DNA from 3 places in the Photobacterium japonica genome. Region 1 is predicted to be linked to each of the others. Evidence: riboswitches for the same ligand, from Rfam matches in the RefSeq annotation. Region 1 holds a riboswitch; each other region holds the start of a gene.
What was found. Region 1 has a riboswitch for thiamine pyrophosphate ahead of thiC (phosphomethylpyrimidine synthase ThiC). Riboswitches for the same ligand answer to the same signal wherever they lie in the genome.
Positions count from the first base shown of each region.

Region 2: linked by a shared signal. The riboswitch ahead of thiB (thiamine ABC transporter substrate binding subunit) and the one ahead of thiC (phosphomethylpyrimidine synthase ThiC) in region 1 are both predicted to bind thiamine pyrophosphate.
Region 3: linked by a shared signal. The riboswitch ahead of thiD (bifunctional hydroxymethylpyrimidine kinase/phosphomethylpyrimidine kinase) and the one ahead of thiC (phosphomethylpyrimidine synthase ThiC) in region 1 are both predicted to bind thiamine pyrophosphate.

Region 1 covers NZ_JAKJSN010000007.1:193-8,511, reverse strand. Annotated here, with positions in the region: gene L4C36_RS00525 (aminopeptidase P family protein) at 1-165, shown strand, start outside; gene thiH (2-iminoacetate synthase ThiH) at 275-1,387, opposite strand; gene L4C36_RS00515 (thiazole synthase) at 1,399-2,169, opposite strand; gene thiS (sulfur carrier protein ThiS) at 2,171-2,380, opposite strand; gene L4C36_RS00505 (HesA/MoeB/ThiF family protein) at 2,355-3,158, opposite strand; gene thiE (thiamine phosphate synthase) at 3,148-4,407, opposite strand; gene thiC (phosphomethylpyrimidine synthase ThiC) at 4,407-6,350, opposite strand; TPP riboswitch at 6,494-6,591, opposite strand; gene L4C36_RS00490 (universal stress protein) at 6,688-7,110, opposite strand; gene crcB (fluoride efflux transporter CrcB) at 7,298-7,681, shown strand; tRNA gene L4C36_RS00480 (tRNA-Trp) at 7,818-7,894, opposite strand; tRNA gene L4C36_RS00475 (tRNA-Trp) at 8,247-8,319, opposite strand, start outside.
Region 2 covers NZ_JAKJSN010000015.1:87,457-95,775, forward strand. Annotated here, with positions in the region: gene leuD (3-isopropylmalate dehydratase small subunit) at 1-332, shown strand, start outside; gene L4C36_RS06685 (DUF547 domain-containing protein) at 477-1,259, shown strand; TPP riboswitch at 1,317-1,424, shown strand; gene thiB (thiamine ABC transporter substrate binding subunit) at 1,527-2,546, shown strand; gene thiP (thiamine/thiamine pyrophosphate ABC transporter permease ThiP) at 2,572-4,167, shown strand; gene thiQ (thiamine ABC transporter ATP-binding protein) at 4,161-4,883, shown strand; gene L4C36_RS06705 (PhoH family protein) at 4,972-6,342, opposite strand; gene rapA (RNA polymerase-associated protein RapA) at 6,691-8,319, shown strand, end outside.
Region 3 covers NZ_JAKJSN010000044.1:13,848-22,166, reverse strand. Annotated here, with positions in the region: gene L4C36_RS16745 (protein-disulfide reductase DsbD family protein) at 1-1,558, opposite strand, end outside; gene L4C36_RS16740 (hypothetical protein) at 1,704-2,126, opposite strand; gene ylqF (ribosome biogenesis GTPase YlqF) at 2,493-3,440, opposite strand; gene L4C36_RS16730 (hypothetical protein) at 3,703-3,873, opposite strand; gene L4C36_RS16725 (VanZ family protein) at 4,027-4,410, shown strand; TPP riboswitch at 4,489-4,586, shown strand; gene thiD (bifunctional hydroxymethylpyrimidine kinase/phosphomethylpyrimidine kinase) at 4,659-5,510, shown strand; gene L4C36_RS16715 (ABC transporter ATP-binding protein) at 5,530-6,342, shown strand; gene L4C36_RS16710 (ABC transporter permease) at 6,335-7,162, shown strand; gene L4C36_RS16705 (ABC transporter substrate-binding protein) at 7,212-8,186, shown strand; gene L4C36_RS16700 (TenA family protein) at 8,217-8,319, shown strand, end outside.

The DNA of each region.
Region 1 (8,319 bases):
CGTGCGCCGATTGATCGTCGCTTGGTGGACGTCGCCTTGATGACAGACAGCGAACTGGCTTGGTTGAACCGCTACCATGAGACAGTCTTTGCGGCGATCAGCCCAGCCCTTGAAGGCGACGACTTGGGATGGCTTGAACAAGCGACCGCACCGCTAAGCCGCTAAGCCGCTCATCCAAGAGCAGTAAATCAGCAAGCCACATAGAAACAGAGTAAAACAAAACGCCCGTCTTGCACGGGCGTTTTTCTTTATGCTGACTTCGTTACTCAGGCAGTTATCCCGAATAAGCGTGATGCCAATCCTTCCACACCACTTCAAACCCGTGCTGCTTGACCGCTTCCGCCACCTTGGCCACAGAGCGTTCATCACTGATCGCAAATTGCTCCAGCTCTGGCTCGCCATCCGCGTACCCGCCTGGCTGGGTTTTCGATCCTGCCGACATAGACGTGATCCCCAAAGGCAACACGTTATCGCGAAAGTGCGCGGATTCACGGGTCGATAATGACAACTCCACTTCCGGATTCAGTAACCGAAAGGCACAAATCAGCTGCACCAATTGAGGGTCTGTCATGATGGATTTCGGCTGCAACCCCCCTTCACACGGGCGCAAACGCGGAAATGAAATGGAATAACGGGTCTGCCAGTAAGTGCGTTCCAGATACGCCAAGTGCGCCGCGACAAAGAAGCAATCCGTGCGCCACTCATCCAGTCCAATCAAGGCACCAATACCGATTTTATCGATCCCCGCACGGGCCAAGCGATCCGGCGTGTCCAACCGATAGTGGAAATCCATCTTATTGCCCCGCAGATGATGCTCCGCATACGTCGAGGCATGGTAGGTTTCCTGATAAACCATCACGGCATCTAACCCGAGGGTTTTCAGCTCAGCGTATTCGGCCTGATCCAGCGGTTGCACTTCCATCGCCAAATAACTGAACTGCGATTTAATCGCGGGCAAGGCCTCACGGAAATAGTCCATCCCGACTTTGCGCTCATGTTCTCCGGTCACCAGCAAGATGTTGTCAAACTGCATCGCTTTGATCGCCGCGCATTCGCGCTCAATCTCGGCCACATTCAATGTACGTCGCTTAATCCGGTTCTCCATGGAAAATCCGCAATAGGTACACGCATTGGCACACAGGTTCGACAAATAGAGCGGGACATAAAAAGACATGGTATGACCGAACCGTTTGCGGGTCAGGGCCGCTGACTGCTGCGCCATTTGCTCAAGGTAAGGTTCCGCCGCTGGTGAGATCAGGGCTTTGAAATCCTCCAAGTCGCGCTTGGGCTTGCGCAGGGCCCGCTCCACATCCGCCGCTGTCTTGCTGTAGATAGACAGGCGAATATCGTCCCACTCCAGCCGCTGCCACACATCGACAAAACTCATCGCACGCTCCTTTATGCTGGCTGATCCAAAAAGGCCGTTAAGGGACTGGAAGCGATGGCTTGATTCACCGTCCCTGCCAGCCCAGCCTCATACGCCATGCGCCCGCCTTCCACTGCCAACTTAAACGCTCGCCCCATCACAATTGGATCGGCAGCTGCAGCAATCGCCGTGTTTACCAAGACGGCATCAGCGCCCATTTCCATCGCTTCTGCCGCATGGGACGGCGCCCCGATACCGGCATCCACAATCACCGGCACCCGCGCCTGATCGATGATGATTTCGAGAAAATCACGCGATGCCAGCCCTTTGTTGGTGCCAATCGGCGCGCCCAGAGGCATCACGGCCGCACAGCCGACTTCTTCTAGCCGCTTACACAACACCGGGTCGGCATGGCAATATGGCAAGACAATGAAGCCTTCGCGCACCAGCATCTCAGCCGCTTTCAGGGTTTCTATCGGATCGGGCATCAGGTATTTCGGATCCGGGTGAATTTCCAACTTCAACCAGTTGGTGCCCAATGCCGCACGAGCCAACTTGGCAGCAAACACCGCCTCTTGGGCATTCTTCGCCCCAGACGTATTGGGCAGCAGGTTCACCCCCGCTTCGATTAAGGGGGCGAGAATGTCATCGTCCCGCTTGTCGATATCCACACGCTTGAGCGCCATAGTGACCAATTCAGAGCCCGAAGCGATAATCGATGACGCCATGGTATGGCGGTTCGCGTACTTCCCTGTGCCTGTGAATAGGCGTGAAGAGAAGGTTTTATCTGCAATCGTTAACATCTCATCCTCCTGCAATCGCTTGAAACAGGGCAATACGATCCCCGTCACTCAAGGCCGTTGTCTCCCACACCGGACGCGAGACAATCTCTTCATTCACCGCGATGGCCGTGGCCTGTAGCGGCATCCCTAAATGTTCCAGCAACGCCGTGATGCTGAGCCCTTCCGGTACCGCCACGGCTTTATCATTAACCTTTAACGTAATTGTCGACATCAACATTGCTCTCTTTTGACACGGACGGGCCACACACCGGGCACGACGTATCTTGCGTGAAATGAAAAGATTGCCAGTGCAGGGTCAGGCCATCAAAGTGTTGGAGACGGGAGAAGCTCCCCTCTCCCGCGCCAGTCAGCAGTTTGAGGGTTTCCAACGCTTGCAGGGTACCGATATTGCCCACGACGGGGCCGATGATCCCACCGGTACTGCAGTTTTGCGGGGTGTCTTGCGCCTGATCCGCCAACGGAAACACACAGTGGTAACATGGCCCGTGACCGTGGCGAAAATCAAACGCCATTAACTGCCCTTGCCACTGGATCGCGGCCCCCGAAATCAAGGGAGTATGCGTCGCATAACACGCACGGTTCACCGCATGACGGGTTGCCAGGTTATCCGAACAATCAAGCACCACATCGGCCTGTGCCACTTCCATGGCTAAACGTTCAGCGGCCAAACGGGCATTCACCGCACGTACTCGCACGAGCGGATTGAGCGCCCGCAATTGTGCGGCGGCTTGCTCGGCTTTCGGCAAGCCCACATCGGTTTCCCGATAAAGTACCTGACGCGGCAAGTTAGAAGCCTCAAGGTGATCATCATCAGCAATCACCAATTGACCCACACCAGCGCCAGCCAAATACAACGCAGCTGCCGAACCTAAACCGCCGGCTCCCACAATCAACACGTTGGCCTGTGTGAGATTGACCTGTCCTTGCTCGCCGACCTCCGGCAACATGATCTGTCGGCTGTAACGTAAGAACGCCTGATCACTGAGCATGGTCGGGAACTCCTTTATGCTCGCGCACCAACACCTGCTGAAATGCAGCGACCGCGAGTGCCGGATCGTCGGCTTGGGTAATGGCGCGTACCACAGCAACACTGCTAACACCGGTGCGCCACACTTTCTCAACGCGTGACAAATCAATCCCGCCTATCGCCACGGTGGGGAACGCGTCGCCGATCAGTTTATGGTACAGCGCCAAGCGGTTGAGCCCTTGCGGCTTGGACGGCATGGTTTTGGTGGTCGTTGGAAAGATATGGCCCAGCGCGATGTAGCTCGGCGAGAATTCGGCCGCACGCAGAATTTCATAGTAACCGTGCGTTGAGAGGCCTAAACGCAGACCCGCAGCCGCAATCGCGGCGAGATCGGCGGTGGTCAAATCTTCCTGTCCCAAATGCACCCCGTACGCGCCATGATCGATCGCCAGTTGCCAGTAATCATTCACAAACACTTGTGCCTGATGCGAGGAGCCCGCAGCCACAATACGGGCAATTTGCGACGATAACGCCGGAGCGAGGGGATCTTTGATCCGCAGTTGGGTAGTCATGACACCGCATGTCAGCAACTGCTCCACCCATTCTGCCGAATCGACCACGGGATACAGCGCTAACTTGGAGCGATCCACAGGAGCAAAAGCCGCCACAGCCACTTCGGTATACTGCCAGCCCAACGCATCAACCTCGGCGTGATTCGCCGTTAACGGACGCGGAAACAAACGGCGATCCACTGGCCATGTACCGCCAGCGTCACCGTCTGTCTCAAACACATACCGACGCGCATAAGCGCGCGCCAAGGTCACCGCATCCTCTAAGGGATAGTCCAATGCTAAGGCGGCCAACAACATAGCGCGCTGAGCATCACTGCCGCCAGTATGATGGCAATACACCGCACGCGCTTCACCGTCGTGGTGCCACACATCAACACAGCCGCTGTCGGTCGGCAAGCCACACACCACAAGGTGCGATGAGATGGCAACTTGCTGCTGGATCTCGGCCAATGTCGGGTACGGGGCCAGCCATTGGTCACGCACCACGTAAACATATCGTCCATCCTCGTTATTGACGGGCTGTGTCGCGTCAAACGCCACACTGAAACGACGCCCGTCCACATCCATGTCTACCACTGCCGATTCACTCCATGCCAGATGCACCGGCTCGCCCAGCTGATAATGATCAGCGGCAGCCAATAATGGCTCAAGGTGCATCAACAACGGCGTCAGGTGATCGGGTAAACAGATGGTGTTCATTAGCTATCCTCTTTAGCAGGGTGATAAAGCTCACTGCCTCGGGCTTTGAATGTCTCCGACATCTGCTGCATACCAGCCTGCTGAATCGCCACCGCCGAATCGTCCATCACCTCAATAGCTACCGCTTTGGCGGCTTGTTGATCCAAATCTTTGGCGTATTCACGCACTTCCTGCGAAATTTTCATCGAACAGAATTTCGGTCCACACATCGAGCAAAAGTGAGCGATTTTGCCCGACTCTTGCGGCAGGGTTTCATCATGGTAAGCACGTGCCGTTTCAGGATCTAAACCGAGGTTAAACTGATCTTCCCAGCGGAATTCAAAGCGCGCTTTCGATAACGCATTGTCACGCACCTGCGCGCCGGGATGACCTTTGGCTAAGTCTGCCGCATGGGCACACAGCTTGTACGTGATAAGCCCTACTTTGACGTCTTCTTTATTCGGTAGGCCTAAATGTTCTTTCGGGGTGACATAACACAGCATGGCACAGCCGTACCAACCAATCATCGCTGCGCCAATCCCGGACGTAATGTGGTCATAACCCGGTGCAATGTCTGTAGTCAGAGGGCCGAGGGTATAGAAAGGAGCTTCATGGCAGTGCTTGAGTTGCTCTTCCATGTTTTCTTTGATCATGTGCATGGGGACATGACCGGGGCCTTCAATCATCACCTGCACATCATATTCCCAGGCGATCTTGGTCAGCTCACCCAAGGTACGCAACTCACTGAACTGGGCTTCATCATTGGCATCAGCCACCGAACCGGGACGCAGGCCATCGCCCAGTGACAGGGAGATATCGTATTGGGCACAGATCTCACAGATCTCGCGGAAGTGCTCATACAGGAAGCTTTCTTTATGGTGAGCTAAACACCACTTAGCCATGATGGAACCGCCTCGTGACACAATACCGGTCACTCGCTTGGCGGTCATGGGGACATAACGCAACAACACACCAGCATGGATGGTGAAGTAATCCACCCCTTGCTCGGCTTGTTCAAGCAACGTGTCGCGAAACACGTCCCAATTGAGGTTCTCTGCTACCCCATTCACTTTTTCCAGCGCCTGATACATGGGCACGGTCCCAATAGGCACAGGGCTGTTACGAATGATCCATTCACGGGTTTCATGAATATTACGGCCGGTCGATAAATCCATCACGGTGTCGCCCCCCCATCGGGTCGACCACACCAATTTTTCGACTTCTTCTTCAATAGAAGAACTGACCGAAGAATTGCCAATGTTGGCGTTCACTTTCACGAGGAAGTTGCGACCGATGATCATCGGCTCAGATTCAGGGTGATTGATGTTGGCAGGAATAATGGCGCGTCCTTCAGCGACTTCCTGACGCACAAATTCGGGGGTGATTTCGGCCGGTAAGTTAGCACCAAATGCCATGCCTGGGTGCTGTTGGTTTAACACCTCATCACGGTATTTGGCACGCCCCATGTTTTCTCGAATCGCGATGTATTCCATCTCGGGGGTGATCACCCCTTTACGGGCATAGTGTAGCTGGGTGACATTGGTGCCAGGTTTGGCACGGCGAATACGGGCTTGTTCACTAAAACGAAGATCATCCAGCGTAGTATCTGATAGGCGCTCTTTGGAGTAGGCCGAACTTTGTTCATCGAGCAATTCGGTGTCACTGCGCGATGTGATCCACGCTTCACGGATTTGAGGTAACCCGGTGTAAATATCAATCTCGTGGTTAGGATCGGTATAGAAACCAGAGGTGTCGTACACCCGCACGGGTTCATTCGGCTCTAGAATGGGATCATCTTTCGTGCCACCGACCAGACTGTCGGCTAAGCAGATTTCACGCATCGGCACTTGAATATCATCGCGGCTACCCGTGACATACACTTTATGCGAATTGGGGTAAGGTTGAATCGTCAATGATTCAATAAATTGTTTCGCTTCCAGTCTCGCTTGTTTGCGATTCGACATAGCAATTTCCTGTTAATCCATTTGGGAAAGTTGCTTGACGGATGGGTGCGTAAACAAGAGGCTACACGTAGGGGTATAGCATCATCTGATCCTGCAGTCAGGCTTTATAAGGTATGAGGCAACATATAAGCACATGACAAAAAAGATAATTTTCTCTTGTTCCCTTCGCAGGTATTAGCCTGATCAGGTTCTACGGATCCCGCAATGCGGTCTCAGCCCATGGGCACTCCGACAAGTTGAGCATTGAGTATAAATTAGCCATTTATCATCATCAACCCGAAACGGAGATTTCACCGACTATCATCCACAAACCCTACTGCATTCTCATTTTATCTCATTACTGGCAGACCAGCACATCGCCACGAATATGCTGCGATAAGGTATGGCCGACATCCCCTAACCAATGCACGCCGGACTTACGGCAACCGATGATCACCAAACTCGCTTCCAACGTCTCCGTCAACGCGATCAAATGCTTGATTACATCACCATTCGCGAGATGGATACCCGTCACGTGATAGGGGGACTGCGCTGACAATGCCATCAGTTGCTGCTGGCGCTTATGTTCAAGGCTCTCATGAGCGGCATCCAATTCAAGTTCGGCATCTGCAAAACTCACATTTCCCATGCCCGGCTCGACAAAGGCGACATGCAGCTCGGCGTTATTTTGCTCTGCGACCACCGCAGCTTTCACTACCAAGCGATGAGCTTCATTATCGTCAGGGTTAACCGCCACTAAAATTGTGGGATACAGCGCCATGATTCTCTCCTTTAATCTCAACAATGTGCGAAATGCCATGCTATACCTAATTGTCAGCCTACACCCTTGTGGGTACGGCGATATACAACTCAATCAATGATTGCAAAAATACCGCAGCCGGAAGGTGATAGTGACCGTCATAACATGGTATTAGTATGGCATTCTTTACTTATCGAATGAGATCCCAATGAACCAGTTCATTTTTCTGGGACTAATCGCCCTTGGTGGAGCGTTTGGTGCTTGCTCCCGCTACCTCATTTCTGAATTCTGTGTATCCTTGTTTGGGCGTGGCTTTCCGTACGGCACACTCGTTGTGAACGTGGTGGGATCGCTGATTATGGGACTGATGATGTCGGCCCTTAATCAAGGCATGATTGGGGCGGTACCTTCCCGCCCGTTAATCGGACTCGGTTTTCTTGGCGCACTCACTACCTTCTCAACCTTTTCCATGGACAACGTCATTCTGATGCAGCAAGGGGATTTCATCAAAGCTGGCCTGAACATCTTACTCAACGTCACACTGAGTATTACCGCCTGCTTTATTGGTTATCAGTTGATGCTGAAAAGCTAACCTATAACGTCATACACCCTTACCGCAGAAACAAAAAAGCTCTCGTTGCAAAACGAAAGCTTTTTTATTAGAACATCGAAAATTATAAATCCCAGAAACGAGCAAGGCCCTGATCTTTCGATCAGGGCCTTAAATGTGGCAGGGGTGGAGAGATTCGAACTCCCAACACGCGGATTTGGAATCCGCTGCTCTGCCAATTGGAGCTACACCCCTAGTGCATGTAAATATACTACTGATCCACACTCAAACTGCAAATACATTTTCTTGTACTCACTCACAGTATCCGTAAAAAATCACACTACATGACGTTTCTCACTTTTTACAGAGTATGCAAGTACTCGGTATCGATAGATCTACAACTCTGCCAGTTAAGTGTAAAAAACGAAAAAGGCGCTAGCATTTCTGCTAGCGCCTTGAATGTGGTAAGGGGTAGAGAGATTCGAACGCCCACACGCGCTGATCGTTGGTATGGCGGAATCCGCGGCTCTGCCAATGACAGAAATATTCACCACCACAAAACACTAGACGTAAAAAAGCCCCAGCATTTCTGCTGAGGCTTTAAATGTGGCAGGGGTGGAGAGATTCGAACTCCCAACACGCGGATTTGGAATCCGCTGCTCTGCCAATTGGAGCTACAC
Region 2 (8,319 bases), on a different contig from region 1:
CATTGGCAGATTACGGTATTCAGGTCATGATCGCGCCGAGCTTTGCCGATATTTTTTACGGCAACAGCATCAATAACCAAATGGTGCCGGTACGCCTGACTGAGCAGGAAGTGGATGAACTGTTCCAGTATGTGGACGCGAACGAAGGCGCAACCATCACGGTGGATTTAGAAGCGATGACGGTCACCTCCAATGGCAAAGTATATACGTTCGAGATCGACGCCTTCCGTCGTCACTGCTTGCTTAACGGTCTGGATAACATCGGTCTGACGCTGCAACATGAAGCGAAAATCGCGGATTATGAGCGCAATATCCCCGCATTTTTAGCCTAACCTCGATTCACAAAACGCGCCTCAGCCAGATAACATCATGGGCTGCGGCGCATTTTTTATCCTCCCGAAAGCTTTTCTCTTCTTTGCCGGTCTGATGTCTTAACCCTATATAGGCTCATCAGCCCACTTTTCAAGGAGATCGCCATGCGTTTGATCTTGCTCGTCAGCTTGTTACTCATCCCCTCGCTATCGTGGGCTGCGCCCAAGGCCGACCTCTGGCCATATTGGCAGGCGACCCAAGCCAACAGTACGCAGACCGTCGATCATCAACGCTGGCAACAGTTGCTGGATCGTTACTTGGTCGTCGCGCCCTCACAAACCCGCTTTCGCTATAGTGCCGTCACCGACAACGATCAGTACGCACTGGGCCGCTACCTGCGCGATCTGGCTGCTATCGATCCGCGCCAACTCAATCGCCGTGAGCAGTTTGCCTATTGGGTGAACCTGTACAACGCGCAGACTGTGAAGCTGATCCTCGCTCATTATCCGGTGTCGTCTATCACCAAGATCGGCGGCTTTTTCAGCTTCGGTCCGTGGGATGACGACGTCGTGACCATCAACGGCAAACCACTTTCCCTCAATGATATCGAACACCGGATCTTGCGCCCTATCTGGCGTGATCCGCGTATTCACTACGCAGTCAATTGTGCCAGCCTCGGCTGTCCTGATTTGCTGCCGCGCGCCTTTACCGCCAATAACACCGACACCTTGTTAGAGCAGGCTGCCAAGCGCTTCATTAATAGTGACAAAGGCGTCAAGATAGACAGCGATCGCGTCCAGTTATCCTCCATTTATGACTGGTACGGGAGTGACTTTGGCACGCAAGCGCAGCTGCAACAGCACCTCAACCGCTACCGTACCGGGACGCCTGTCACCTTACAACATGTCCGTTACGACTATGACTGGCGACTCAATGCTGCCCAATAAGTGATTGTCTTCCTTGCTGAGCACTAGCCACGCCAGCATCCCCCTATTACAATATGCTCGTTCTCATTGGGGAGCCCGAACACAAAAAAGGGCTGAGATTGCACCGCAAAACCCACTGAACCTGATCCAGTTAGCACTGGCGTAGGAATTGAGACCGAGTCATGCACTTTCTGCCCAGATCAGACACATTCGACTGACAGGCAGATCTCAACCCTGTGCCCTCTTATTTATCTCGTTTGCCGGATGCAAACGTAGCAGGAGCACACCGTGAAAAAAGCCCTTTCCCTTTTTGCTGTCTCATTGACGAGCGCGATCGCCACCAGCCCAGCATGGGCCGCAGAAAATGCCAACGCGAACAGCGATAACACGCTGACCGTGTACACCTACAGCTCATTCGCCTCTGACTGGGGACCGGGACCGGCGATTGAAAAAGCCTTTGAAGCGCAGTGTGATTGCGATTTGCAATTCATCGCACTGGATGATGGGGTATCCATTTTGAACCGCGTGCGTCTGGAAGGCAAAAATTCAAAAGCCGATGTGCTATTAGGACTGGATAACAACCTGATCAGCGAAGCGAAAAAAACCGGCCTGCTGGCCGAACACACCGTGGATACCCGTCAAGTCACCATCCCGAATGGCTGGACAGACACCACGTTCGTGCCGTATGACTTTGGCTATTTTGCTTTTGTGTATGACAGCAGCAAACTGACTAACCCACCGAAAAGCTTGGATGAACTCGTCAAGCGCGATGATCTCAACATCCTATATCAAGATCCTCGCACATCCACGCCCGGCCAAGGCTTAATGCTGTGGATGAAGTCCGTCTATGGCGATAAGGCCGCAGACGCGTGGCAACAACTGGCGAAGAAAACCGTCACCGTCACCAAGGGCTGGTCGGAAGCCTACAACATGTTCCTGAAAGGCGAAGCGGACATGGTGCTGTCTTACACCACGTCACCGGCTTATCACCGGATCGCAGAGAAAGACGCGAAATACAAAGCCGCGAATTTCAGCGAAGGGCATTACCTGCAAGTGGAAGTGGCCGCCAAGCTGAAAAGCAGTGATAACCCGGTACTGGCGGATCAGTTCATGGCCTTCATTTTGACGCCGGCATTCCAAGACCAAATCCCAACGGGCAACTGGATGTATCCGGTGATCAAGCAAACGCTACCCGAAGGCTTTGAACAATTAACCCTGCCAAGCAAGGCACTGGAATTTAACGCCGATGAGGTCGCGAAACAGCGCCGCAGTTGGATCCGAGAATGGCAATATGCGCTGACTCAGTAACTCATCCCGATAGTAGGCACTTACCTTGCATTCCCGCCACACCGCTTTATTGCCCGGCCTGTTTAGCGCCGGGCTCATTATCGCCATCGTGATCTGCGCCTTAGGGGCGTTAATCGTTGAAGCGAACACACTCGATATCCTGCCGTTATGGCAGGATCCGTATTTACGCCATGTAACGGGCTTTTCCTTTACTCAAGCCCTACTTTCGACACTGCTAAGTGTCGTGCCGGCGATCCCTGTCGCCTATGCACTGTCACGCCGCCAATTTCCCGGAAAAGCCCTGCTTTTGCGGGTATTTGCCATGACGCTGGTGCTGCCGGTGCTGGTCGCGGTATTCGGTCTGTTGGCCATCTATGGCAATAACGGTTTACTGATGCATGGCCTACATGCGTTAGGCTGGCAACCGGATGTGTCCCTGTACGGATTGCAAGGCATTTTGCTCGCTCATGTATTTTTGAACCTGCCGTTAGCGACACGCCTGTTGTACCAAAGTCTGGACAGCATTCCGCACGAACAACATCAACTCGCGACCCATTTGGGGCTATCCAGTGGGCAGCAGTTCATGTTTGTCGCCTGGCCGCGTTTGCGCCAGCAATTACCCCATGTAATTGGCTTGGTGTTCATGCTGTGTTTCACCAGTTTTGCCGTCATCATGGCACTGGGTGGCGGCCCCCAAGCCACCACCATTGAGCTGGCGATTTACCAAGCCTTACGTTACGACTTTGATTTAGCCGGCGGGGCGATACTGGCACTGTGGCAAATGGTGCTGTGTGGCAGCTTAGTGCTGCTGACTCAACGGTTTGCCAAACCGTTAGCCACCACGCACACGTCGGCTAAACAAGCTCGCCAACCACAGTTTGATTCCTTAGCCAGTCGCTGCTGGGACGGCGTGTGGATTGGCCTTGCGCTGCTGTTAGTGCTACCGCCGCTGTTTGCCGTCGTGCTCGCGGGGCTGAATCCCCACACCCTGGGTCAATTACAAGCCCCTGCCTTGTGGCAAGCGGTAGGACAATCGCTACACATCGCCATCATCGCCGCCCTGCTGGCCGTGATCGGCGGCGTCGCGATATTGCTCACCAGCCGCCAATGGCGCTTACGCCGTCAACGTTGGGCCGCCGATGGCATCGAGTTGATCGGTACCATCATTTTGATCACGCCGGGGCTGGTACTGAGTACCGGGATCTTCCTGTTATTGCGCCAGTTTACCGATGCATTTTCCGTCGCGTTCTGGGTTGTGGTGGCTGTGAATGCTCTGATGGCGCTGCCGTATGTACTCAAAACCCTGAGCCAGCCCATGCTGCATATTGCCCAACAATATGACCCGCTGTGCCAAAGTTTGGGGATGCACGGCCTCACCCGCTTGTGGCTGGTGGAATGGCGGGCATTACGGGCGCCAATAGCCCAAGCACTGGCGATCGGCTTTGTGCTCTCACTGGGTGATTTAGGGGCCATCGCCCTGTTTGGCAGCAATGATTTCCAAACCCTGCCACTGTATTTATTCCAACTACTGGGCAGCTACCAAATGGACGCGGCCGCCGTCACGGCATTGATCTTATTACTTTTGAGTTTGGGCTTATTCACACTGGTGGAAAAGCTGCTCATACGGAAACCGTTATGCTAACTCTGAGCCAACTCTGTTATCGCTATCCACGTCTGGATCACCGCACGCAAGACACCGCGCTGTGCTTTGATTTACAGGTCAATCAAGGGGACATCGTGGCGCTGATCGGCCCAAGCGGCGCCGGTAAAAGTACCCTGCTGGCATTGATTGCAGGCTTTCTGACCCCAGCCAGCGGTGCGCTAACCATCGCCGGTGAACCGATTGACCAACAACATCCGTCACAACGCCCGCTGTCGATGCTATTTCAAGAACATAACCTGTTTCCGCACCTGAGCGTGCACGACAACATCGCGCTGGGACGCCATCCGGGACTGCGCTTAACCACGCAGGACAAGGCGGATGTGGCGGCGGCGGCAACCCGTGTTGGGTTAGCGGACTATCTGACCCGTTTACCGGAGCAACTCTCCGGCGGCCAGCGTCAACGCGTGGCATTGGCGCGTTGCTTGCTGCGTCAGCGCCCATTGTTATTACTGGATGAACCGTTTTCCGCCCTTGACCCCGCGCTGCGTAAAGAGATGCTGGCACTGGTGCAAACACTGGCGCGCGAACAGCACATCACGGTGTTGATGATCACCCACAGCCCAGACGATGCACTGACGATCAGCGATAAATGCGCCTTCATTGAGCACGGGGAAATTACGCTGTTTGGGGACACGCAAGCCATGCTGACCACGCCCGAGCATGACGGATTAAAGCGGTACTTAGGGATGAGTTAGCGAGCACTACCGTTCAATCCCAGACAGACAAGGGCGATGCACTGGTGCATCGCCCTTTTTTATTTATGCATTGTTAGGTGTGCTTAGATTACAGATTTTCTTCGGCAAATTCTGCCAAGCGACTGCGCACGACCCCATTGAGATAGATATTGGCACTGCCCTCGAAGTTTTTGAAACGCTCAACGATGTACGTTAAGCCCGAGGTGACGGGAGAAAGGTAACTGGAATCAATTTGCGCCAAGTTGCCCGAACACACCAACTTGGTGCCTTCACCGCAACGGGTGATGATGGTTTTAATTTGTGAGGCGGTCAGGTTCTGACACTCATCCAGCAGAACAAACGCATTTTGGATTGAGCGACCGCGCATAAAGTTAATCGATTTAAATTGAATATTGGCTTTATCGAAGATGTACTTCATTGAGCCATCGGTACAGACATCGTTTTTGTGCAGTGCCTCCATGGTGTCGGTGACCGCCGCCAGCCACGGCAACATTTTTTCTTCTTCTGTGCCGGGTAAAAAGCCAATGGATTCAGCAATTTCCGGTGTGTTACGGGTCACGATGATCTTGTCATACATGCTCTTTTCAATCACTTGCTCGAGCGCGGCAGCCATCGCCAAAATGGTTTTCCCGCAGCCCGCCGGGCCAGTCAAAATCACCAAGTCAATATCCGGATCCATCATGGCATCGAGTGCCATGCCCTGATAAATGTTTTTCGGGTGGATCCCCCACGCCTGACGGTGCATCAACCGCTCATGCCCAATGTCTTTCAAGGTCACGGTATCGCTGTCCAGCGTCTGCACTCGCGCCGCAAAGTCCGCGCTTTCATCAATCAGGTATTGGTTAATGAACGGCGTCTCAAACAGCGCGATCGGTAAGGTATGCAACGTTGCACGCCCGCGGTTTTCAGAGTGACACTCACCGACCTGAGCCCAGAAGCTCCCCGTGAATTGATGGAACCCTTTGGTCAGCAGCTTTACATCGTCAATCAACTGATCGCTGCGGTAGTCATCCACATGGCAGACCCCCGCCCCTTTGGCGCGCAATCGCATGTTGATGTCTTTGGTGATCAGTACCACTTCCCGCGGCGCGTAATGGGCCTGAAGATACAGTACCCCGTTAAGGATCCGGTTATCACCGGCTTTATCAGCAAAGGCGTGCACGGTTTCCGTGATTTCATAATCAGCGAAAATCGCCACGGAGCCTTCGACTTGTGGGTTAATGGGGATCCCTTCGGCAATTTGCTCAGGGGTGGCGTCGTGGAAGATATCCTCTAACGCGCGAATCGCAACACGGGCATCACGCGACACATCGCGTTTGCTGTCTTTGATGCGATCGAGCTCCTCTAGCACGGTCATCGGAATGACCACGTCGTGCTCCTTGAAGGAGTAGATGGCGAGGGGTTCATGAAGCAGAATGTTCGTGTCTAGGACAAAGACTTTCCTTTCAGCGTCATCCATAAGGACCTCCTTGGTAACGAAGTAACGGGGTTGCCCACCGCTGTGTTGCTGACCGAAGTCGGCATGGGGTTGTTACTATTAAAGACCGGAGACAATGAACTAAATGTGACACACCCAGTTTGTAATTTTCTTGCTACTTTGACCGTGACCTTGCTCACGGCATGCAGTAACATATCCTCCCTTTTTTACCGGTGCGAATTCTGGCTTACACTTATATACCAACGACAACAGCCGACACCGGCTGCGCTCAACTTATCGTACGGTATATCTTTGAGTGTAGATCAAATATGTGAGCGCACCGGCTTCGCATTCTCCTTAATTTCAAATAATTAGAAGGTTTTAACCACTATGCCATTTGCTTTGGGTCAACGTTGGATCAGTGATACTGAAAGTGATCTCGGTTTAGGGACAGTCATGGCTGTCGATACCAGAACCGTGACACTCATGTTCTCCGCCTGTGATGAGAACCGTCTCTACGCTCGTAATGATGCGCCCGTGACCCGTGTAATGTTCAATGTCGGTGATGTGGTTGAAAGCCATGAAGGCTGGTCACTCAAAGTAGAACGCGTCGATGAAACGGGGGGCGTTTTCACCTATATCGGTACCCGTACGGACACAGAAGAAGAAGACGTGGTGCTGCGTGAAATATTCCTCAGCCACCAGATCCGTTTTAACAAACCGCAAGACAAACTGTTCGCCGGTCAAATCGACCGTATGGATCGCTTTGCCCTGCGCTACCGTGCGTTGAAGAACCAGTACGAACAACACAAGAGCGCACAACGCGGTCTGTGTGGCATGCGTGCTGGCCTGATCCCCCATCAGCTCTACATCGCCCATGAAGTGGGTCGTCGTTACGCGCCTCGCGTCCTGTTGGCCGATGAAGTGGGTCTGGGTAAAACCATCGAAGCCGGTATGATCATCCACCAGCAAGTGCTGGCAGGCCGTGCCGAGCGTATCCTGATCGTGGTGCCAGAAACCTTGCAACACCAGTGGCTGGTCGAAATGATGCGTCGTTTCAACCTGCACTTCTCGATCTTCGATGAAGAACGTTGCGTAGAAAGCTTTGCCGATGCAGCTAACCCTTTTGATACGGCTCAGTATGTGCTGTGTTCGTTGGACTTCCTACGTAAAAGCCGTCGTCGCTTTGAACAAGCCTTGGATGCCGATTGGGATTTGATGGTCGTCGATGAAGCTCACCACCTTGAGTGGAGCGAAGACAAACCAAGCCGTCAGTACCAAGTGGTCGAAGCACTGGCAGAGAAAACGCCGGGCGTATTGCTGTTAACGGCCACGCCAGAGCAATTGGGCCATGAAAGCCACTTTGCCCGTCTGCGCCTGCTCGATCCGGATCGCTTCTACGACTACGAAACGTTTGTCGAAGAAGAGCGCCAGTATGCCCCGGTCGCCGATGCGGTATCCCGTCTGCTATCTGGCGAAACGCTGGATAACGACGCCAAGAACACCTTGGTGGAACTGCTGCCCGAGCAAGACATTGAGCCGATGCTGCGTATTATCGAAGCGAGCGATGTCGACACCGAGCAACAGGAAACCGTTCGCCGTGAGTTGATCGATAACCTGATGGATCGTCACGGTACCGGCCGCGTGCTGTTCCGTAACACCCGTGCGGCGATCAAAGGCTTCCCACAACGTCACCTGAACATGTACCCGCTGCCATTGCCGACGCAATACCAGACGGCCATGCGTGTGGCGGCCATGATGGGCGGCAAGATGAGCGACGAACAAAAAGCGGTGAAGCTGCTGTACCCAGAAGACATCTTCCAGGAGTTTGAAGGCGAGTCAGCAACGTGGTGGCACTTTGACCCGCGCGTGAACTGGTTGCTGGATATGCTCAAAGCCAACCGTCAGGAAAAAGTGTTGGTGATCTGTGCCCGCGCACAAACCGCCCTGATCTTGGAACAAGCCCTGCGTGAACGTGAAGGGATCCGTGCCACCGTGTTCCACGAAGGCATGTCGATC
Region 3 (8,319 bases), on a different contig from region 1:
GTGCACCAATAATGGCTACCACAGGCGTGCTGAGGAAGTTGGTCATCAAGCTCAGTAACCACACGCTGGTCGCAAGCATCATGAAGCCAAACAGGGTTTTGACTTTGTCCATCCACCCCCCCGGCTTAGGCAGCATTTGTGCCAAGCGTGGGAAGAGGGCAATCACCAACCACGGCGCTGCCATACCGATGGCCAGCGCAGTGAAGATAGCGATCAAGGTCAGCATATCGGCGCCCAAGGCAAAGGCCACGGCGGTACCTAAGAATGGCGCGCTGCACGGCGTTGCCAGTAGGGTCGCGAACATGCCTTGCACAAAGTGACCGACGTAAGACTCATCCCCTTGGGTGGCCAACCAGGTATTGGTATTGCTCGACAGGCGGATCTCAAACAGCCCCAGCATGTTGGCCGCGAAAAGGGCGGTGATCACCACCATCGCACCAATGAAAAACGGACTCTGGAACTGAATGCCCCAGCCGAGCGCTTGCCCTGATACTTTCAGTGCGATCAGGAAGCCTGCCAGTAGCCAGAATGAAGTCACAATGCCAGCTGCCGACGACAAAAACTGCAAGCGAATTTGTTTTCGTGCCAACCCTTCTGCCGCAATCACGCTACTCAGTTTCATCCCCAAAACAGGAAGCACACAAGGCATGATATTCAGGATTAAGCCACCCAGCAGGGCAAAGCCGATGATTTCCCATAAGTTAGTGCTGCTATCTACGGGGATCGCAAGGGGTTGATGGCTGGCAACCGCCGTTTCTTCGACCGCAAAACCGTTATCACTGATGGTGATATTCAAGGTTTCATTGTTCAGTTTTGGTGTGCCAAACCAGCTGTTTACCGGCATTGTTGCGATCAGCGTGTTGCCATTAATGTCGACAGTCGGCTTTAAGAATGAAGCGTCTTTCACGTTCTGGGTGTCGCCATCGACAAACACATCCGGCTGCTGCCAGCCTAAGCTGTTGGTAGCAACCAGCGTGAGCTCACGACTTTTTTCATCCCAACTGGCGGCATCAATGGTGACGGACGGTTGCGCTTGTGGGACGTGGCTCATGCCTTGGTTGTACAAGTGCATGGCTTCTTCGTTATAACGTACCGCGTTCGGTTGGAAGTTTAGCGTGATCTCGTAGTCGGTCAGCACACAGATATTGGTACACGACGACATGGTTAATTTGCCGGACACAAAAACCGGCTTCTCCATGTCTTCAATGTGCAAAGTCATGGGGAAATTAATGTGGTGCTTATAGCCAAGGGTTTCTACGCCTAAGAACTCATAGCGTTTTGGCATCGGCCAATGCCAGTCGACATCGCTGACATTGCTGGACAATGCCCAATCAATCGAGGGGGCAACACCACCTTCGCCCGGGCTGCGCCAGTAGGTTTTCCAATCATCATTCAGTTGGACTTCAAGCAACCCTTCGACTGTTTTAGCGGCCGGATCGGTTTGCCCTGTGAGCATAAAGCGCACTTGAATAGGCGGGTGGTCTGGGTTATTTAACCACCCCGTAGAGGCGTTGTTTGCCCATGCATTTAACGACATGAACAGGCTCATGAATGCCATGATTAGCACAACGAAAGTACGGGTGGTTGAGACACGGCGAGCTTCGATGCGGCCGTGTGGATACAGGTGATTCACTGTGGTGACTCCAAAAATAAAAACGTTACAGAACGCGCTTACGCGATGGCCAGAATGGACTCAGCCGGTTTCATTCCCGGAAAACACAAAAAGTCAGGTGACGCCGCTGCGTCGGAATAATCGGTTCAGTGAGAACCGGTACCAGTAACCCTGCGCCGGCAAAGACAGCAAAGGTAAGGACGATAAACAGTAAATTGATGATGCCGTGTTCAAGTTGGGGCGAGTGCCACGGTAGCAGGTGGTCAGTCAGCGAACAGGCGTTGCTGATGTCGCTGTTGGCTATGCGGGTGAGGGCATCATTTTGTTGCGCTTCGGCGTGCAACGCGTCGATCTGCATGGCAAGAAACGCGACGATAGGGTTTGATTGTGCCAACGCCGGTGTATTGCCGGTGATAAAGGTCGCGTTAAGCGTATCAACCGCGTTGACGGTCGGTGATGCCGAGCAGGTCGTTGTTAGTCGTGTATTTTGACTGGTGCACACAAACATCGCCATGGCGATTAACCATAGGGCGTATTTGGCTCGTTGGCGGCGTGTGTCAGTGGCATACATGAAAAACGTTTTTAGACCTTACTTCAGTCAGCGTGTTGGGTATCAACAGGCTGAAAATAAACATGCTTGAACGAAATCAGACCGGCCGTAGCACGAAAAGTTTCCCTATCACCCTAAATTCCCTCAAGATGCGATCTTCAACGAAAGGGTATTGGGCGTTCACTTGAGTATGGGCTATTTTCGTTGTTTTTTTGCAGGGCTGCAAGGGTGAAAAAGCCACCTGCCGCTCAGTGCAGGTGGCTCCAGATTGCATGACGACGATGCCGTTTTTGCAATGCGCCTGTTTTTACGCAGACACGGTCGTGAAAATTAGCGCTTGTTACGCAAGTAACGCTTACGACGCTCTTCTTTTACGCGAATTTTTTCTTCGGCTTTGCGCTCGCTTTCTACAGCCACATCGATCAACTCTTGGGTGATCATTTCTGGGCGTTCCATCGTGATTTGACCCAGCGTACCGTTACGCAGTTCATTGATCAGAATTTCAGAGGCTTTGTGCAGATCCACGCGACCACCTGATTTCAGACAACCACGCTTGCGACCGATTTCTTCCATCATTTCGATTTCAGATTCTGGTAGCTCGTCAATGTCGTAACGGGCTTTCAAGCGCTCAGGGTAGGCTTGTGCCAAGTATTCAACGGTAAAGAAAGCCACATCGATGTAATCCATCGCGGTATCTTTCACTGCGCCCGTTGCGGCAAGGCGGAAACCACTGTGTGGGTTTTCCACTTTTGGCCACAAAATTCCAGGGGTATCAGACAGTACGATCCCGTTTTGCAGGTTAATACGCTGCTGCTGACGGGTAACGGCTGGCTGGTTACCGGTAATCGCCACTGAACGACCCGCAAGGGTGTTGATAATGGTCGATTTACCCACGTTCGGGATACCCATGATCATGGTGCGAATATGCTTGCCCATGTCTTCACGGTGTGGCGCCAATTTGCGGCACAGCTCAGTGATTTTATTCACTTCGTTAATGTTTTCAGTGGTGATGGCAATGGCTTTTACGCCTTGCTCTTTTTCAAGGTGATTGATCCACATCTCCGTCATTTCCGGATCCGCCAAGTCACGCTTGTTCAGCACTTTAACGACAGGCTTGTTGTTCTTTTCACGAAAGGTTTTGATCAGTGGGTTTTCGCTACTGAAAGGGATACGGGCATCAAGCACTTCAATGATCACATCGATCTTTGGAAGTACTTCCTCAATCTCTTTACGCGCTTTGTGCATGTGGCCCGGGAACCACTGGATGGTGTTACTCATAGGGAAGCTCTATTTTCTTTTCCGGCGTGCGAGCACCTTGGGTAAGCGCAACCGGTGGAATTCATGTCGGTTATTTGCAGCAGTCGCCTGCATCACCAACGATTACGGTTTGTGAGGAAGTGTAACGTACTTCTTGATATACATAAATCTTTTCACGCCGTTGCTGTGGAAGCGGCAGAAGGTAAACGGAGATGCGCGTATTTACTGTGCGTTAATGATAGCCAGCCACGTTAGCGAATCGGGTTGCCGTTGTCGTGCCTGTTCATGTGCGAGGGGGTCGGTCATCGTCCTTGTCTACATTTTCATGCCATTGCTTGATGCGGCCCTCTGCCGCCATATCATGGATGGCATCAATAAGGGCTTTGTCACGTTTTGCAAAATACAGGTCTTCTTCGGCTTTGCCGCGTAACTTCATGCGTTCTGAAAAGTCCATAACTCCTCCTTGCTGGCACTCAAAGGGCTTACTATAAGCGTAGACAAGCGGTATACCGTTTGAGAGTGAAATAGGTGACAGCTTGATCTTGGTCATCTTGTGATTACGTGAAGGGCATAGTAAGTTATGCACCCTTTTTTATATTGAGCTCTTATGATAATGATTTTCCGTTTAATGCAACGCTACTGGGTGGCAATTACCGTTTTAACACTGTTGGCTATCACGCTGTTATCCCTGTCGCCCATGCCCAGTTTGCCAACGGTGCCGGGAACGGATAAAACCCACCATTTTATTGCTTATGCGGCGTTAATGTTCCCAGCGGCGTTTGTCAGACCGCGATACTGGATCGCATTGGGTGGCGTGTTTTGGTTGTGGAGTGGGGCGATAGAGCTGATTCAACCGTATGTGAACCGTTATGGGGAGTGGTTAGACATGGCCGCGAATGGTGGCGGTATTGTGTGTGGCATTTCATTGGCGATGCTTGCCCGTTATGTGGTGAGTCATTTTACCAACACAAATGTTTCGAAAAGCATGTGAAAAAGTGTTTTGATACACATAATCAATACAATACAAGTTTGATATGTTGCTCTTTTATTAAATATTGTTACTATCGCAGCAGTGTAGTCGGGGAGCCTGATGGCTGAGATCGCTTTGCGAGACCCGTTGAACCTGATTCAGTTAACACTGGCGTAGGGAACTATCTGTCTTGCAGATGATGATCTTTCCTTTCTCATTATCCCTGTATGGGCTTGATATGTTCTAGAACGTCAGTTCAAGGGATTATCATGTCTATTTTATCGTACACTCCGCAACAACCTGTTGTCTCAACGCCGATTGTATTAACCATTGCCGGTTCAGACAGTGGCGGCGGTGCTGGCATTCAAGCTGATATTAAAGCGATTTCTGCGACGGGCGGTTATGCCTGCTCGGTCATTACGGCGATCACGGCACAAAATACGTTGGGCGTCTCTGCCATTTGTCCTATCCCGTTTGAACATGTGGAATTCCAGCTCGACGCGGTATTTTCCGATTTGAATGTGGTGGCGGTGAAAGTGGGTATGTTGGCTGATACCGATATCATCAAGGTCGTTGCCGCCAAAATTAAGCAATATCGTCCTGCCTATGTGGTGGTGGATCCTGTCATGGTGGCCACCAGCGGGGATCTGTTATTGGAAACCTCGGCCATCAGCACATTGAAGGCCGAATTGTTGCCATTGGCGGATGTGATCACCCCGAATCTGCCAGAAGCGGCGGCGCTGGTGGGTGGTCAGGTACCGGCTAACGAAGCGGACATGACGGCGATGATTGCTGACCTGCGTCAGTTAGGTGCCAAAGCGGTATTGCTAAAAGGTGGCCATCTTGAGCAAGACGAGAACAGTAACGATTTGCTGATTTTCGCCGATGCTGTGCAGCAACTGAGCGCAAAACGCGTACAAACCCGCAATACCCATGGCACAGGCTGTACCTTGTCGTCGGCGATCGCGTCTTATCTGGCACAAGGCAACGATTTATTACAAGCGGTGACGTTGGGCAAACAGTATATCTCACAGGCGATTTTGCATGCTGACGCGTTAGACATTGGTCAAGGTCATGGCCCTGTGCACCATTTCTTCCCTGGGCATAATGATGTCCGTTAACACGCCATGTGTGACGTCCATGAAGCCGTCACCGTTAGCGCCCCCTCGTGCGGTGACGGTGACGATTGAAGACGGCTATTTACGCTATCTCGACAGTGAAACGGCAACGTTGGCGGGGTTGAACATGCAGATCCCCGCTGGCCAATGGACCTGTTTATTGGGGCGCAGTGGGTGCGGGAAAAGCTCGCTGTTACGCTATTTAGCCGGGTTATTGGGTGACAACGTCGCGTGGAAGGGGCGTCTAACCACGACACCCGTGTCTGATCTGAACGGACACATCGCTTACATGGGTCAGCAAGATCTGTTAATGCCGTGGTTAACGGTACTGGATAACGTCATGTTGAGTACGCGATTTGGTGCGCCAGCATCGCATCGTTCCTCCGATTCCACCACCCATCATGCTGATCTCGCCAGTCACGCCAAAAATAAAGCCCTCACGCTATTAGCCAGTGTGGGCTTAGCCGACAAAGCGCATTATCGCCCTCAGCAACTTTCTGGCGGGATGCGTCAACGGGTGGCATTGGCGCGTACCTTGATGCAAGACAAACCCATGGTACTGATGGATGAGCCTTTTTCGGCGCTCGATGCCGTCACACGCCATAAATTGCAAAACCTCGCCTGCACGCTACTGAAAGGCAAAACCGTGGTGCTGATCACCCATGATCCGCAAGAAGCCCTGCGTCTGGCCGATGCGTTGTACATCCTGCAAGGGCAACCTGCTAGGGCGACGGCGCTTGAAGTGCCAGCGTCGACGACACCGCGTGACTACGATGCCGATTGCGCCCGCCTGCAGCAAGAGATCTTAACGCGCTTGGAGCAAGATGATGAATAACTTGACCCCATTAACGCCCGCATCCTCTGCTGTACAGTCGTCATCCTCCACAAAGGCGGCTGTTTCCGCGTCCCCGTTATCGCATCCTGTGGTGCGAGTGGCGATCAGTGCGGCGATCATCGTTGGTATCTGGCATGCCATTGTGGTGGTGTTTGCTATGCCGTCGTTCATTTTGCCGGCGCCGTTGGATGTGTTTGAACGCATGGTGCAGCGGCATGATGTGTTGTTGAAACACACTTGGGTAACCGCGCAAGAAATCCTGCTGGGTTTACTGCTGGGGTTATCCATGGGGTTGTTTTTTGCGTTGCAAATGCTGCTGTTCAAACCGCTAAAACGTTGGTTATTACCGTTATTGATCGCCAGTCAGGCTATTCCTGTGTTTGCTATCGCGCCGGTGCTGATGTTGTGGTTGGGTTACGGCATTGGATCGAAAGTGGTGATGGCCGCGTTGATCATTTTCTTCCCCGTGACGACCTGTTGCTATGACGGTTTACGCAATACCCCAACAGGGTACCTCGATTTAGTCAGCACCATGGGTGCCACGAAATGGCAACGGCTGCGTTATGTGCAGTTGCCAGCGGCATTGCCAACCTTGGCGTCGGGGATCCGTGTCGCAGTGGTGATCGCCCCGATCGGTGCAGTAGCCGGTGAATGGGTGGGGTCCAGTGAAGGGCTGGGCTACCTGATGCTCCAAGCCAATGCCCGCATGATGATTGATGAGATGTTTGCTGCGTTATTCATCCTTTCTGCATTATCGGTGTCGCTGTATTTCATCACAGACACACTGCTAAAACGCCTGATCCCTTGGCAAGCCGATTAACGCTGAGCGTCATAATTACCCTCTTACTACACCAGAATAAGGACACACAATGAAAAAGACAGGCATGCGATACGTCGCCTCGGCGGCTGCACTTCTTGTATCGCTCATGATGTCGGGTGCCGCGCTTGCGGATACCGCCGCTAAAACACAGCCGCTGACCTTGATGCTGGATTGGTTCGTGAACCCCAATCATGGCCCCATTGTGATTGCGAAAGAGAAAGGCTATTTCAACGCGAATGGCTTAGACGTCACCATTCAAGAGCCTGCTGACCCAAGCATGCCGCCTAAGCTGGTGGCGGCGAATAAACTGGATCTTGCCATTACTTACCAACCGAACTTAACCATTGATGTTGCGGCGGGTTTGCCGTTGGTGCGTGCGGCGACCTTAATCGCCACCCCGTTAAACACCCTGATGGTGTTGGAAGGCAAAGGCATCAACAGCATGGCCGATTTTAAAGGCAAGACAATCGGCATCGCGATTGCGGGCAATGAAGAAGCGACCATTGGCACCATGCTTAACAGCGGTGGTCTCAGCATGGATGACGTGAAAATCATCAACGTGGGCTGGGCGTTATCGTCATCGTTAGCCTCTGGCAAAGTGGATGCGATTTGGGGTGGTTTACGTAACTTTGAAACCAACCAATTGGCGTTAGAAGGCTACAAAGCGAAAGCCTTTTTCCCCGAAGAGCACGGTGTGCCAGCGTATGATGAACTGGTGTTTGTCGCCAATGCGAACACGTACGACAAAGCGGCGATTCAAGCGTTTAATCACGCCCTTGAGCAGGCCACCACATATATAGTGAATCACCCGGATGCGGCATGGAAAACCTTCGTTTCCTATGCCCCAGATACATTAGATAACGCACTTAACCACCGCGCATGGAAGGACACCTTGACCCGTTATGCCTTGCGTCCAGCGGCGGTGGATCTGAAACGTTACGATGACTATGCCGCGTTCATGCAGGCGCACAAGATCATTGAAACACTTCCGAAAGCGCAAGATTACGTGCCGTCTTTTCAATAACGAATACGAACGAATAAGGAACACAGTGCGATGAACCATCAAGATTTGATTGAAGCTTGCCAAAAAGATTGGACGGAATATACCCAGCATGCGTTTGTGCAACAGTTGGGGGCGGGGACGTTAGCCCAGCCGT